One region of the Agrobacterium radiobacter genome, then DNA from elsewhere that is predicted to be linked to it. Evidence: predicted binding sites of a transcription regulator. Region 1 holds the regulator's gene; the other holds the start of a gene.

Region 1 (7,720 bases):
GGGCGAAGTCTGCGCTATCGGCGACGATATCACGGACATCCTTGTCGATGGCCTTCAACTCGTCTTCGCTTGCCCAGCCCTGCTCCAGAAGCCGTGCCTTGACCTGCTCGATCGGGTCATGTTCGGAGCGCATCTTCTGCACTTCGTCTTTCGAACGGTATTTCGCCGGGTCGGACATGGAGTGACCACGGTAACGGTAGGTCAGCATTTCCAGAATGATCGGCCCCTTGCCGGAGCGGCAATGTTCCAGCGCCTGATCGGCGGCTGCCTTTACGGCGCGCACATCCATGCCATCCACCTGGATGCCGGGAATGCCGAAGGACTGGCCGCGCAGCGAATAGTTCGACTGTGCGGTGGCGCGGGCGGTCGAGGTGCCCATGGCGTAACGGTTGTTTTCAACGATATAGATGATCGGCAGTTTCCAGAGAGCGGCCATGTTGAAGCTCTCGTAGACCTGACCCTGGTTGGCGGCGCCGTCACCGAAATAGGTCACGGAGACATTGTCGTTGCCGCGATATTTATTGGCGAAGGCTAGACCGGTTCCGAGCGAAACCTGCGCACCGACGATGCCGTGGCCGCCGTAGAAATGCTTCTCCTTGGAGAACATGTGCATCGAGCCGCCCTTGCCTTTCGACAGGCCGCCCTTGCGGCCGGTCAATTCGGCCATGACGCCACGCGCGCTCATGCCCAGAGCCAACATATGGCCGTGGTCACGGTAAGCGGTGATGACCTGATCGCCTTCCTTCTGAGACATCTGCATGCCGACAACAACGGCTTCCTGACCGATGTAGAGGTGACAGAAACCACCGATGAAGCCCATGCCGTAAAGCTGGCCGGCTTTTTCCTCGAAGCGACGGATGAGAAGCATCTCACGATAGGCGTGAAGCTCTTCTTCCTTCGAAAAGTCCGGGCTGTTCTTACCGGTGAATTCGCCTGCAGCCTTTGCCGTTGTCTTTCGGCCGGATACGGTCGCTGGTTTTCGCGGCGCCATTCATCCCTCCCTGAGTTGCCGTTTGAATGGATAGAGTGGCGCGTACCATATGCAAGAAAATGCCATGCAGCAATGCTTTAAACGCATGGCACATATTCACGCTAAAGTGCTGTGAATAAATCACAAATCATTAATTAACTTGATTTCGGTTAATTAGAAGTAGGTATTCATGATGACAATTTCGTCCGTACGGGACATATTGAGCTGATAGCGCGAAATCTCGTCGATCATGTCCCGCTCAAGCGAGCCGTCGCTCATCAATTCCACCTGCCGCTCAAGCGCCACGCGCGCCTGCGTGAGCTTTGCGAGCTCCGCGGTGCGGGTAATGCGCTGCCGCTCCAGCCGCTCCGTCGCCTGCAGGCCGAAGTCGCCATGAATGGAATGATACCCGAAATAGGAAAGAAAAGCGATCGTGATGGCCGGAACGATCAAACGGCCGAATCGTCTCTTTTTATGATGTCTGGTCCACATGCCGGAGAGAAGCCTTAAAACGCACAACGTGATTCTGAGACTAAGCCGGATTGTTTAACTATCCGTTGACCTTAAATTCCTGTCGGCTGACGGACGCAAAAAAGCCCGCCGGAAGGCGGGCTACGTTTGCAAAGAAAGTTCTCCTCTCAACTTCGTCATCCTCGCCCTTGGGACGAGGATCTATAAGTGGTTTGGAAGGTGGATCCTCGGGTCAGGCCCGAGGACGACGTCTCATGCGTGGACACGTCTTTCACCAACCTCAGCCCGCCAAGCGGCGGGCCACGTCGCCAAACCTGAACGCGAATTATCCGCGCAGGATCGAACGGCCGGCGTAAGCGGCCTGCGGGCCCAGCATTTCCTCGATACGGATCAGCTGGTTGTACTTCGCGAGCCGGTCGGAACGGGCAAGCGAACCGGTCTTGATCTGACCGCAATTGGTGGCAACCGCGAGATCGGCGATGGTGGAATCTTCCGTTTCGCCCGAGCGGTGCGACATGACGGCGGTGTAACCGGCCTTGTGCGCCGTTTCGACCGCATCCAGCGTCTCGGAAAGCGAACCGATCTGGTTGACCTTGACGAGGATGGAGTTGGCAACCCCCATCTTGATGCCGTCGCGAAGACGTGCGGAGTTGGTGACGAAAAGATCGTCGCCCACCAGCTGGCACTTGTTGCCGACGAGATCGGTCAGCGTCTTCCAGCCTTCCCAGTCGTCTTCAGCCATGCCGTCTTCGATGGAGATGATCGGATACTTGCCGACCAGATCGGCGAGATATTCAGCCATCGCGCCCGGCTCCAGCGTGCGGCCTTCGCCTTCGAGAACGTATTTTCCGTCCTTGAAGAATTCGGTCGATGCACAGTCAAGACCAACGAACATGTCGTCGCCCGGACGGTAACCGGCCTTTTCAATCGACTTCATGATGAAATCGAGCGCAGCCGGCGCACTTTCGAGGCCCGGTGCAAAACCGCCCTCGTCGCCGACGTTGGTGTTGTGGCCCTGCGCCGACAGTTCTTTTTTCAGCGTATGGAACACTTCCGAACCCATGCGCACGGCTTCGCGGATGTTTTCCGCGCCGACCGGCAGGATCATGAATTCCTGGAAATCGATCGGGTTGTCTGCATGCGCGCCGCCATTGATGATGTTCATCATCGGAACCGGCAGCAGATGCGCGTTCGGGCCGCCGACATAACGGTAAAGCGGCAGGCCGGACGCTTCAGCGGCAGCCTTCGCAACGGCGAGCGACACGCCGAGGATGGCGTTGGCGCCGATACGCGACTTGTTCGGCGTGCCGTCGAGCGCGATCATCATCTGGTCGATCTGGATCTGGTTTTCAGCGTCGAAACCGCCAATCGCGTCGAAGATTTCCGTATTGACGGCTTCGACCGCCTTTTCCACGCCCTTGCCGAGATAACGCTTGCCGCCATCACGCAGCTCAACCGCCTCATGCGCGCCGGTGGAGGCGCCGGAGGGAACGGCGGCACGGCCCATGGAGCCGTCTTCGAGATAAACGTCGACTTCAACGGTCGGGTTGCCGCGGCTGTCGAGGATTTCGCGCGCGATGATATCGGTAATGGCAGTCATGGTCTCTCCCTTGGGAATGGAACAGATATTTTCCGTCGCCTGTCTTAGACGATGGCGAAGAAATTACAATGACGGTGGGCAGCGGAAACGGCCCGCCCGCCATTAAAATCGATTGGCACAAACGGCGCCCGCCGCAGCGGCCAGCCCTCAGGCTTTGGTGATGGCGTCGAAAGCCAGAAGCTTTTCGAGCAGTTTCGGCATGTCCTTCAGGTGCACCATGTTGGGGCCGTCAGACGGCGCATTATCAGGGTCCTCATGGGTCTCGATGAAGAGGCCGGCCACGCCGACGGCGACCGCCGCGCGTGCCAAGGTCTCGACGAATTCGCGCTGGCCGCCCGTGGAGCCACCCTGCCCGCCCGGCTGCTGCACCGAGTGGGTGGCGTCAAACACGACCGGCGCGCCAAGCGATGCCATGATCGGCAGGGAGCGCATGTCGGAGACCAGCGTATTGTAACCGAAGGAAGCGCCGCGCTCGCACAGAAGCACATTCGGGTTGCCGCTCTCATTAAGCTTGGCGAGCACGTTCTTCATGTCCCAGGGCGCCAGGAACTGGCCCTTCTTGACGTTGATGACACGGCCGGTTTTGGCGGCGGCGACGAGAAGATCGGTCTGGCGGCTGAGGAAAGCCGGAATCTGCAGCACATCCACCACCTCGGAAACGATGGCGCATTGCTCCTCGGTGTGAATGTCGGTCAGAACAGGAAAGCCGAATTCCTTCTTGAGATCAGCGAAAACCTGCATCGCGCTGTCAAGGCCGATACCGCGCTTGCCGGAAAGCGAGGTGCGGTTCGCCTTGTCGAAGGAGGACTTGTAGACAAGTCCGATCCCGAGGCTGTCGCAAAGCTCTTTCAGGACACCTGCAATCATGAAGGCATGTTCGCGGCTTTCCATCTGGCACGGGCCGGCAATCAGCGAAAAACGCTCGGCATTGGAGAAGGAAACCTTGCTGACGCCGTCGCCGGCGGTGACTTTGAGATTGTTCGTAACGCTCATCATTTTTCCTCGAAGGCGAAGGCAACGCCCTGACCGGGTGCCGCAGGCACCACCAGGCGACCGTCCGCTTTTGCGCAGGACACGCCATTAGCAGCAAGCGCCGCCTCTGTCACGGCAAGATCGTGCGACGAAAAGACGATGCCCGCACCGCGCAATCCGCCGCCGCTCCAATCAGGAGTATTCGGGGCCTGTCCGCTGAAATCAGGTTTTCCGGTCAATCTGATGCGCGCATTGTCGGTCGCGAAAACCATATCACCATCCGGAGATATTCTGCCCTCACAACCAAACACCGTTTCGATCAAGCGCGCCGCGTTCGGATCATCACCGGAGAACAGAACGATTTCACTGAGGCCGGAGACACCGTTGGCATGGCGCTCCAGCACTGTTCGATCGCCCGGCAGGGCCTGCAGCCGCTGACAACTAAACAGAAAGAAATCCGCCGCCCCGCTTGCCGCAAAAGCCAGCCGGAACGCCGCCTCGCTTTCCGATCCATCCGGCATCCGCACAGGCCGCGAAAACTGGAACACATCGCCCGCTGACACGCCAGACGTCAGAAACCTGTCATGGTCGGCAAGGGCATCTTCGGTTTTGGCGACAAGAGCCGAAAAACCCTCCCGCCCGTCACGTTGCCGGAAGGCCCTGTCCCTGCCCGTGAACACATCTCCCCTGTCTGCCGACGCATTATATTTAGCCGGATCAGCAATTACGAGCGGCTCCAGATAGGTCCCGTCGGTAAAAAAAACACAGGCATTTCGGGTGCCGAAAGGATGCAAAGCCTCCGGTGAGACCGTAAATCCAAGGCTGGCGAGACGTTTCGCGGCAACGCCGATATCCTGCACCGGCAGAACGAGATGATCGACGCTATGGGATTTCATCATGACCTGTTTCCTGCGCTGGCACTCCGCCCGGACATGCCTGGACGATTTGGGCCGCAGAAAAGCACAATCGTAGGCCAAGAAGCAAATCATCAAAACAACAGATAGCAGCTTCACGAAATTTTAGGGGATTGCGGAACACATATGGAACATATAGTGTTCGTTCTGTATTTGTTTCGCGACTTCCACTACGATTCTAAAGGGTGTTTTCCTCATGCTCACGCGCAAACAGCAGGAATTGCTTCTCTTCATTCATGAACGAATGAAAGAGTCCGGCGTGCCGCCATCCTTCGATGAAATGAAGGACGCACTCGATCTTGCCTCGAAATCTGGCATCCACCGCCTGATCACCGCCCTCGAAGAGCGCGGGTTTATTCGCCGGCTACCAAATAGAGCGCGAGCGCTGGAAGTCATCAAGCTGCCTGAGGCCTATACGCCGGGTGCAAGGCCGCAGCGCGGCTTTTCGCCGAGCGTCATCGAAGGCAGCCTTGGCAAACCCAAGGCGTCGGAAGCGGCCCCTGCCCCCAAGACGCCGGCCAATGATCTCGTCGGGGCCGTCACCGTGCCGGTCATGGGCCGCATCGCTGCCGGTGTGCCGATTTCCGCCATCCAGAACAATACCCACGATGTGGCCGTGCCTGTTGATATGCTGGGTTCGGGCGAACATTACGCTCTTGAGGTCAAGGGCGACTCGATGATCGAGGCCGGCATTTTTGATGGCGATACCGTCATCATCCGCAATGGCAATACGGCAAATCCGGGTGATATCGTTGTAGCGCTGGTGGATGATGAGGAAGCCACCCTGAAGCGTTTCCGTCGCAAGGGCGCCTCCATTGCGCTCGAGGCGGCAAACCCGGCCTATGAAACGCGTATTTTTGGACCGGACCGGGTGAAAATCCAGGGCAAGCTGGTCGGACTGATCCGCCGTTACCATTGATTCAAGGCATGGGGCCGCAATTCCTTTTGCTGCGGGCACCATCAAGAGGATGGCGCTCCCCTTATGGAGCATTGCAGCTTGCTCCTTGGAATGATGCGGTTCTGCATAAGTGAGAAGCGACATCGTCTGGCAGGTCCGCACATCTTTTATCGCGAAGGCCAGCAGGCAGCGGTAAGAAACAGATGATTGAAAATGAGCATCCTTAATTTCGTTGAGAAAGGATGCAGGTCATCAGTCTCGTCGCGGTGTGTTTCGTCGTTATCTCCGAATGGTGACCTGCAGGTGCTTCTTTTCTTCCTGTCCCACTCATCAATGCGGCTTATGGGAGCCATGGATTATTTGCAATATTCCTGGGCCCATCCGCCGGTATAGAAATGCGCATCATATCGGGGAACACGCCATGTACGATCTTTATATCGCCAACAAGAACTATTCCTCATGGTCACTGCGGCCATGGGTATTGATGCGCACGCTCGGCATTGCTTTCGATGAAAAACTCGTTCCCTTCGGCGAAGGCGTTTCCTTCTCCACCTTTTCGCCAACCGGCAAGGTGCCTTGCCTCGTTGATGAAGGCGTGACGGTTTGGGAATCGTTGTCGATCGCCGAATATCTGGCGGAGCGACATCAGGGCGTCTGGGCGAGCGACAAGCAGGCAAGAGCCTGGTCGCGTTCGGCTGCGAGCGAAATGCATGCGGGCTTTTTCTCGCTGCGCAATCTCTACCCCATGTCGGTCGGCATTCGCGTAAAACCGAAGGGTGGTGATACCGGGCTAGCGGCCGACATAAAGCGCGTTGATGCGCTGTGGAGCGAAGGCCTGGCAAAATTTGGCGGGCCCTTTCTTGCCGGCCAGAAATTTACGGCGGTCGATGCCTTCTTCTGCCCGGTGGCTTTCCGTTTCCAGACCTATGGCGCGGAACTTTCGCCCGCAGCGAAAGCCTATTGTGACCGGCTGCTCGCCCTGCCCGCCATGCGCGAATGGTACGAGGCCGGACTGAAGGAAACCTGGCGCGACGCGGCGCATGAAGAGGAAATCGGCGGGATCGGCGAATTGACGACGGATCTGCGCATCAAGGCCTGACGATCCAGGCTGGCGGCCCTCATTGTGGTGCCGCCAGCAACCGCGTGACGGCATCAGGGACCTCATGGTCAAAACGGCCGCTTTTCCAGTCGTAATAGCGATGTTCGCTCCAGGGCCTGTCCATGCCGGCTATCGCGGCGCGCAACCTGCCGACTACCGCTACCTGATCGCTGCCGGCAAAGTCTATTTCCAGTGAACCGATCCGGCGCAGGATATCGCGGTTAAGCAGAAGTGCGCCCGAGCGGCATTGGGAGAAGGATGTTCTGCGGGAAACGACGACAATATCGGCGATATCACATGCCTTTCCGGCAAATCGACCATCTTCCAGAACGATGATCCATTCGCCGCTTCCCGCGCGTGCGGCACACCATATGCCTTTGCTGCAGGTGAAAATACCGGGCTCCGCGTCTCTCAGGGCCACCGTCATCTGCCGTGTAACCGCCCTCATCTTTTCCGGATCAAGCTTCGCCTTGGTTAAAGCCACGGTGGTTGCCGCAGCCTCGCTCTTGAGAAAGACCGGCGGAACTGGCTGTTCCGGCAACAGCAGTGCCCTTTGCCACTGGTCATAAACGAAACCCTGCGGCCGTGTTTTCGTCGTGTAGGCTTTGCCATCCTCCAGCAGCGCCACCAGCATGCCATCCTCATGAACAAGCAGATGAGGCGGATTGCGATAGGCCGTGGCCGCCGACAGGCCAAAGGCGAGGACCAGAAACGGCAAACCAAGAAGCGCCAGCCGGCTGCGTAACAATGCCAGCAGCAGAAAACCAACGGAGGCAAGCCCCAGGAACCAGCCATG
Region 2 (7,720 bases), 1.7 Mb from region 1:
CGGCGTTTAGCCACACCGCTTGGCCGGCAAGCTGTGCGGCCCGCTTTATCAGACCCCCGTCCTGCCGTTCCGACAGGACGGGGGGATGTGACCAATTGTCTTTGCCCGGCGATTTCGCTATGGATCTGGCGGATTTTCCGGGAAACACGATCATGACGCTGACGACCCTTTTCGCCTATGCAACAGCCCTCTTCATCGCCGCCGCCATTCCCGGCCCCGGCATGACGGCGATCGTGGCGCGGGCGCTGGGATCAGGCTTTCGGGAAACCTTCTTCATGGGCCTCGGACTGGTGCTGGGCGACATGATTTACCTGACCGGCGTGATACTGGGCCTCGCCTTCGTTGCGCAAACCTTTCAGGAAGCCTTCATGGTGCTGAAATTCGCGGGCGCTGCCTATCTCCTCTATATCGCCTGGAAGCTTTGGACCGCCGGCCTGCTGCCACAGGAACTCAAGGCCAAGAAAAGCACCAGCATGCCGATGTCCTTTCTCTCCGGCCTGCTGATCACGCTCGGCAATCCGAAAACCATGCTGTTTTATGTGGCGCTGGTGCCGACGCTGATCGATATCCGCATGATCGGCCCTTCGGAATATGCGACACTTCTCGCCATCACCTTCGTCGTGCTGATGGCGGTTCTCCTGCCTTATATCCTGCTTGCGGCCAAGGCGCGTAACCTCCTGAAAAGGCCGAGCGCCTTGGCGATCCTCAACCGCACGGCGGCGGGCATTCTGGCGGGAACGGCGACCATGATCGCGATCCGCAGCACGTAAAACAAATTCGTGCATTTATGCGATTTATCGTGAAATTATTCCTGTAATTCAGGGATATTAGGACGAACGTTCGCTAGCTTGAGAAAGCTATTGCTCCTATTCTGCCGCTCAAATCTTGCGGTCTTTACACAGGAGAATATCATGCCCGAAGCCAGAAAGCCCGGACGCGGACGCGTCTATTCCTCTATTACGGAAACAATCGGCGATACGCCGATCGTGCGGCTCGACAAGCTGGCGAAGGAGAAGGGCGTGAAGGCCAACCTTCTCGCCAAGCTCGAATTTTTCAATCCCATCGCTTCCGTGAAGGACCGCATCGGCGTCGCCATGATCGAAGCTCTGGAAGCGCAGGGCAAGATCACCCCCGGCAAGACCACGCTGGTGGAGCCGACCTCGGGCAACACGGGTATTGCCCTCGCCTTTGCCGCCGCCGCGAAGGGCTACAAGCTGATCCTGACCATGCCTGAAACCATGTCGGTTGAACGCCGGAAAATGCTGGCCCTGCTCGGCGCCGAACTGGTGTTGACCGAAGGTCCGAAGGGCATGAAGGGCGCCATCGCCAAGGCGCAGGAACTGGCCGAGACCCTGCCTGACGCGATCATTCCGCAGCAGTTCGAAAACCCTGCCAATCCCGATATTCACCGCAGGACGACGGCGGAAGAAATCTGGAACGACACCGAAGGCACGGTCGATATTCTCGTCTCGGGCATCGGTACCGGCGGCACCATCACCGGCACGGGCCAGGTGCTGAAATCGCGCAAGCCTGAAGTGAAGGTGATTGCCGTCGAGCCCGCCGACAGCCCGGTTCTTTCCGGCGGCAACCCCGGCCCGCACAAGATTCAGGGCATAGGCGCCGGTTTTGCCCCGGCCATCCTCGACACCGGCATTTATGACGAGATCGTCACCGTCACCAATGACGAGGCTTTCGAAATCGCACGTCTGGCGGCGAGGCTGGAAGGCGTGCCTGTCGGCATCTCCTCGGGTGCGGCGCTGGCGGCGGCCATCAAGGTTGGTGCGCGTGAGGAAAATGCCGGCAAGAACATCGTCGTCATCATTCCTTCCTTTGCGGAACGCTACCTTTCGACGGCGCTTTTCGAAGGCCTTGGGCTTTAAGCCAGGCTTTCAAGCGCAGTGCGATCCCGCATCCGATTAGCGAATATCCCGATGTGCCGCCGGCCCCGCTGGCGGCACAATGGTTTTTAGGCAAAGCACAAAGGGCGACCTTTTACGCCGCCGCCGTAAGCCTTTCCCCTGCGATACGATAGGACACAGCTTCCGCCACATGGATGCGGCCAACCGTCTGCTTGCCATCCAGATCGGCCAGGGTGCGGGCAACCTTGAGAATGCGATGATAACCGCGCGCGGAAAACTTCAGCCGCTCGGCGGCATCGCGCAGCAATTGCAGCCCGGACGCATCCGGCTCGGCATATTTTTCTATCAGGGTCGTCGTGCAGCGAGCGTTCGTGCGAATGGCGGCAAATCCCGCCGCCGCGTAGCGTTCCTGCTGCGCAAGGCGTGCCCGGGCGACCCGGGCGGCCACCACCGCACTCGGCTCGGCCACCACAGGACGAATGAGATCGGCGGCAGAGACAGCGGGAACGTCGATGCGGATATCGATACGGTCTAGCAACGGTCCGGAAATGCGAGCCTGATAATCGGTTACACAGCGCTGGCCTCGGGCGCAGTTGAAACCCGGCTCTCCCGCCATGCCGCACCTGCAGGGGTTCATGGCCGCAACGAGTTGGATTTCTGCCGGATAGCTGACGCGGTGATTGGCTCGCGCAATTATGCATTCGCCCGTTTCCAGCGGCTGGCGAAGCGCATCCAGCACCTGCGGCGAAAATTCCGGGAACTCATCCAGAAAAAGAACGCCGTGATGGGCAAGCGAAGCTTCGCCCGGTTTGGCGCGCAGCCCTCCGCCGATCAGCGCCGCCATGGTGGCGGAATGGTGCGGCGTGCGGAAAGGCCTGCGGTCCGACAGCTTGCCACCCGACAATTGGCCGGCGATGGAATGGACCATGGACACTTCCAGCAACTCCGCCACTTCCAGCGGCGGCAGGATGGAAGGCAAGCGGGCTGCGAGCATGGATTTACCCGAGCCGGGTGGGCCGACCATCAGCAGATTATGGCCGCCAGCGGCGGCCACCTCAAGCGCGCGCCGGGCACTCTCCTGTCCCTTGATGTCAGCTAAATCAGGCAGATTAACCGGATTGGCGCGGATGGCGGGCGTCGGGCGCGCGAGAAGCTGTGTGCCGCGAAAATGATTGGCGAGTGCAATGAGACTGCGCGGGGCGAGAATATCGATGCCGGCTCCGGCCCAGGCCGCTTCCGGCCCGCTTTCAGCCGGGCAGATCAGCCCCTTGCCGAGTGCATTGGCGCCGATAGCCGCCGGCAGGGCGCCCGAAACCGTACCGATGGTGCCATCAAGATTGAGTTCGCCGAGAACCACATAACGTCCCAGCATGTCTGCCGGTATCGCCCCCAAGGCAGCCATGAGGCCAAGCGCAATGGGAAGATCAAAATGCGATCCTTCCTTGGGCAAATCCGCAGGCGCGAGATTGACGGTGACTTTTTTCGCCGGCAGCGCCAGACCCGAAGCATGCAGGGCGGCCTGCACCCTCTCGCGGCTTTCGGCCACCGCCTTGTCTGGCAGGCCGACAATCTGGATGCCGACCTTTCCGGGTGCGACCATGACCTGCACCTCGACGGGCACACCCTCTATGCCCTGAAATGCAACCGTATTGACCCTTGCCACCATGGCCTGCCCCGCAAACCGGCCGCATCACCAGAGCTTCATGCCCTGTTGCGGCCACCCGCAAGCAACGTGCCACAGGGCAAAGAATAAAACAAGAACATCCAGCGAACAATTTCCCGCTGACGATGTATTTTAGTTGCATCTAGTTGCGCTCATGGAACAAAGCTGGATCGGCAGCAGGTCGCGTCAGAAATCCTGAGCTTCGCGCTTTTTCTCGATCGCGTCCCACAAAAGGCTTGCGACATCGGCACCGCCGAATTTGCGCACTTCACGAATGCCGGTCGGCGAGGTGACATTGATTTCTGTCATATAGTCGCCAATCACGTCGATGCCGACGAAGAGGAAACCGCGCTCGCGCAAGGCCGGACCGATGCGGCGGCAGATTTCCTTCTCGCGCGCCGTCAGTTCCGTCGGTTCCGGCCGTCCGCCGGCATGCATGTTGGAGCGGGCATCGTTTTCCGCCGGTACGCGGTTGATTGCGCCCACGGGTTCGCCATCCACCAGGAGGATGCGCTTGTCGCCCTTTCGGACGTCAGGCAGATATTGCTGGGCGATGTAAGGCTCGCGGAACATCTGGCCGAACATCTCCAGCAGCGAGGAGAAATTGCGGTCGTCGCGCGCGGAATGGAAGACGCCTGCGCCGCCATTGCCATAAAGCGGCTTCAGAATGATATCGCCCATTTCATTGCGGAAGCGGGCGATTTCCTCCACGTCCTTGGTGATCAACGTCTTCGGCATCAGATCGGCGAATTCGGTGACGAAAATCTTTTCCGGCGAGTTACGGACCCAGGCGGGATCGTTGACGACAAGCGTTTTCGGATGAATGCGTTCCAGCAGATGGGTCGAGGTGATGTAAGCCATGTCGAAGGGCGGATCCTGACGCAGATGGATGACATCCATGGTCGAGAGATCGACACGCTCCGGCTCCGACAGGGAGAAATGGTCGCCCTTGATGTCGCGCAGTTCCATCTGCTCCACCGTGGCGTAAATCTTGCCATCGCGCATGGAAAGGCGCTCAGGCGTATAATGGAACAGCCGGTATCCGCGTGCCTGCGCCTCGAGGCTCATGGCGAAGGTGGAGTCACCGGCGATATTGATGCCGGAGACATGATCCATCTGGATCGCGACGTTCTTGATCTTCGCCATGCGCATGTTCCTCTTGCAGCATGCGGACGCTTTCCCCGGCCCGCCGTGCCCATTGCCTCGTCTTTTCAAGCTTCCCTGCAGTACCGGGAGAAACCCAGAAATACTTCAGAAAACCCTGAAGATGTAGGGCAGCGACCATTCAAAGGCAACTGCTGCAAGCGGTGGTTAGTGTGAGTTTTATTGAACCTTCACAATTCCGTTGGCGGCGCCGCACCGGCCCCGCCCATCGGAAGGTTTTATGGGTTCAGGCCGCCAGCTTATAGGAACGGCCGGCAAACAGCTTGTTCTTGACCCGATAGGCGAGAGCCAGCGCCTTGGGGAACGGGCGACGCATGAAAGCGACCTTGCGGACATAATCATCCACCCGCCAGGTGGCCCATGTTCCCGCAGGGAAATAGGCGACATCGCCGACCCGCAGGATGCTGATGGAACCATCTTCCGCGGTTACATGCACTTCGCCTTCCAGAATATAGACGGTTTCATCCCAGCCGAAGAACCAGCGGAATTCCCCCGCCGTGCAATCCCACATGGCGGTGCTGGAAGCACGGTCGCCGCTTCTGGAGTGATCCGCCGCGCGCGCCTGGGGGTTACCGGAAATGACCCAGTCCGGATTGATGGGGGCCGGCTGAAGCCGCAGATCGGTGCAGGATGCGCTGACGACAGCCTCGTCTTTTGACCGACGCAAATAGGCCGGCAATATCGGCATTGTGCGGACCGCCATGGTTGCCGCGGCAGCGAACATCATTTTGAAGGACATATTAGAAAACCCCCGTGAAATATTGGAGGTCTTCTATCATCGGGATCGTAACAAAGCGGTTTTGACAATCGGCGCAATTTTAGTCATCGCGCCGATTTCTGCGATGCGCTCAGGCCGTCGCCATCTGCGCGGGCTGCGCCGCCAGCTGCTCCGCTTTGCCGGCAATGCGCTTGCCGGTTTCGCTGGAGAAGAAATGCAGTTTTTCCGGCGCGATCGTCACGGAGAGCGCGGACGGAACCTCGACATCCGGCGGGAACGCAACTGTCAGGCTCTGGTCGCCGATCATGCCGTGGATGAGACGCTGCGAACCCAGTTCCTCGATATAATCGACCCGAAGCGGGAAGCCCTGTTCACCTGCCGCAGCGAGGCGGAAATCTTCCGCCCGCATGCCCACCGTTATCGGGCCGGAGGTGGGTGCAAAACCGTCGAGCGCAAAGAGCGCCGGACCGACGGCAAGGCTATCGCCATGCAACTCGGCGTTCAGCAGGTTCATGGCGGGAGAGCCGATGAAGCTGGCGACAAAGGTGGAGGCGGGCGTGTGGTAGACATCAAGCGGCGCGCCGATCTGTTCGATACGGCCGCCATTCAGCACAACAAGACGATCGGCCAGCGTCATGGCCTCCAGCTGATCGTGGGTGACGTAAATAGAGGTGGTGCCGAGACGCTTTTGCAGGCGCTTGATCTCGCCGCGCATGGAAACGCGCAGCTTGGCATCGAGGTTGGACAGGGGCTCGTCGAACAGGAAAGCCGCCGGTTTGCGCACGATGGCGCGACCCATGGCGACACGCTGCCGCTGGCCACCGGAAAGGGCGCGCGGCTTGCGCTCCAGATAGGGTTCAAGCTGCAGCATACGCGCGGCTTCGGCCACGCGCGCATCGATTTCCGCCTTCGGCGTCTTGCGGTTCTTCAACCCGTATTCCAGGTTCTCGCGCACCGACATATGCGGGTAAAGCGCGTAGTTCTGGAACACCATGGCAATATCCCGATCGGCGGGATCGGTCTGGTTGACCACCCGGTCGCCGATCTTCACCGTGCCTTCGGAGATGTCCTCGAGCCCGGCGACCATGCGCAGCAGCGTGGACTTGCCGCAGCCGGAGGGGCCGACGAGCACGATGAACTCGCCGTCCCTGATGTCGATATCGACGTGATGCACGGCGCGCACGCCGCCATGATAGTCTTTGCAGACCTGACTGATTTCTATCGCGGCCATTTCGGTTTCCTTATTTGTCGCTTTCGGTGAGGCCCTTGATGAACCAGCGCTGGAAGATCACGACGATCATCACAGGCGGCAGCATGGCCAGAACGGCAAGCGCGAAAGCTTCGTTGTAATCGGGAATTTGCGAACCGACCCAGACCTGCAGGATCGACTTGATGCCACGCATCAGGGTGAAGAATTTTTCGTCATTCGTCATCAGCATCGGCCAGAGATACTGGTTCCAACCGTAGACGAACATGATGATGAAGATCGCCGCCATCATGGTACGGGAAAGCGGGATGATCACATCGATAAAGAACTTGACCGGACCCGCACCGTCTATGCGGGCGGCTTCCAGCAATTCCTCCGGAATGGATTTGAAGAACTGCCGGAAATAGAAGGTTCCGGTCGCAGACGCCAGAAGCGGCACGATGAGGCCGGTGTAGGAATTCAGTAGACCGAGTTTGCTCATGACCTCATAGGAGGGCATGATGCGCACTTCCAGCGGAAGGAGCAGCGTGGTGAAAATGATCCAGAAGGCGAGCGTTGCAAAACGGAAGCGGAAATAGACAATCGCATAGGCGGCCGTCATCGACAGGACGATCTTGCCGACAGCAAAACCGATGCCGAGGATCAGCGAATTCAGCACCATGTTGAGGCCCGTCACCTGTCCGGTGAAACCACCCTTCTGGGTCAGGACCTTTTCGTAGGTCTCGATGAAATTGTCGCCGGGAACGATCGCCAGACCGCTGCGGTGGATTTCCGCCGCCGTGTGTGTGGACGTCATGAAGGCAACGATAACAGGCAGGATCAGAAACAGCGCGCCAATGATCAGCACCAGATGATCGAGGGGTTTTGTCTTGTACATTGGTTTTCCCTCAATTGTAGTGGATGCGCTTTTCGATGAAGCGGAACTGGATGATGGTGAGAACAAAGACGACCAGCATCAGGATGACGGACTGGGCCGAAGAGCCGCCGATATCATTGCCGCGGAAACCGTCCAGAAACACCTTGTAGACCAGCGTAATCGGGTTGTTGGCGGCCTTGTCCTTCACCATCACGTCGATGACGCCGAATGTGTCGAAGAGCGCGTAGGTGAT

Evidence for each region. Region 1 encodes LexA, which represses DNA repair genes until DNA is damaged. Its sites were predicted from a motif close to TGTTCNNNNTGTGTTCNG; they were not measured.
Region 2: MRBLRC7O_RS13920 (YifB family Mg chelatase-like AAA ATPase) is a predicted target of LexA. The motif match lies at 3,605-3,622, and genes of this name have one in related genera.

The regions. Positions count from the first base shown of each region.
Region 1 is NZ_JBEGHX010000001.1:1,088,331-1,096,050, reverse strand. It holds gene pdhA (pyruvate dehydrogenase (acetyl-transferring) E1 component subunit alpha) at 1-991, opposite strand, end outside; gene MRBLRC7O_RS05540 (FtsB family cell division protein) at 1,145-1,462, opposite strand; gene eno (phosphopyruvate hydratase) at 1,767-3,041, opposite strand; gene kdsA (3-deoxy-8-phosphooctulonate synthase) at 3,189-4,034, opposite strand; gene MRBLRC7O_RS05525 (VOC family protein) at 4,034-4,912, opposite strand; gene lexA (transcriptional repressor LexA) at 5,124-5,846, shown strand; gene MRBLRC7O_RS05515 (glutathione S-transferase family protein) at 6,247-6,924, shown strand; gene MRBLRC7O_RS05510 (ComEC/Rec2 family competence protein) at 6,944-7,720, opposite strand, start outside.
Region 2 is NZ_JBEGHX010000001.1:2,827,853-2,835,572, reverse strand. It holds gene dut (dUTP diphosphatase) at 1-10, shown strand, start outside; gene MRBLRC7O_RS13930 (LysE family translocator) at 153-770, shown strand; gene cysK (cysteine synthase A) at 912-1,880, shown strand; gene MRBLRC7O_RS13920 (YifB family Mg chelatase-like AAA ATPase) at 1,993-3,525, opposite strand; gene gshB (glutathione synthase) at 3,709-4,668, opposite strand; gene MRBLRC7O_RS13910 (cupin domain-containing protein) at 4,913-5,425, opposite strand; gene MRBLRC7O_RS13905 (sn-glycerol-3-phosphate import ATP-binding protein UgpC) at 5,535-6,635, opposite strand; gene ugpE (sn-glycerol-3-phosphate ABC transporter permease UgpE) at 6,646-7,488, opposite strand; gene MRBLRC7O_RS13895 (ABC transporter permease) at 7,499-7,720, opposite strand, start outside.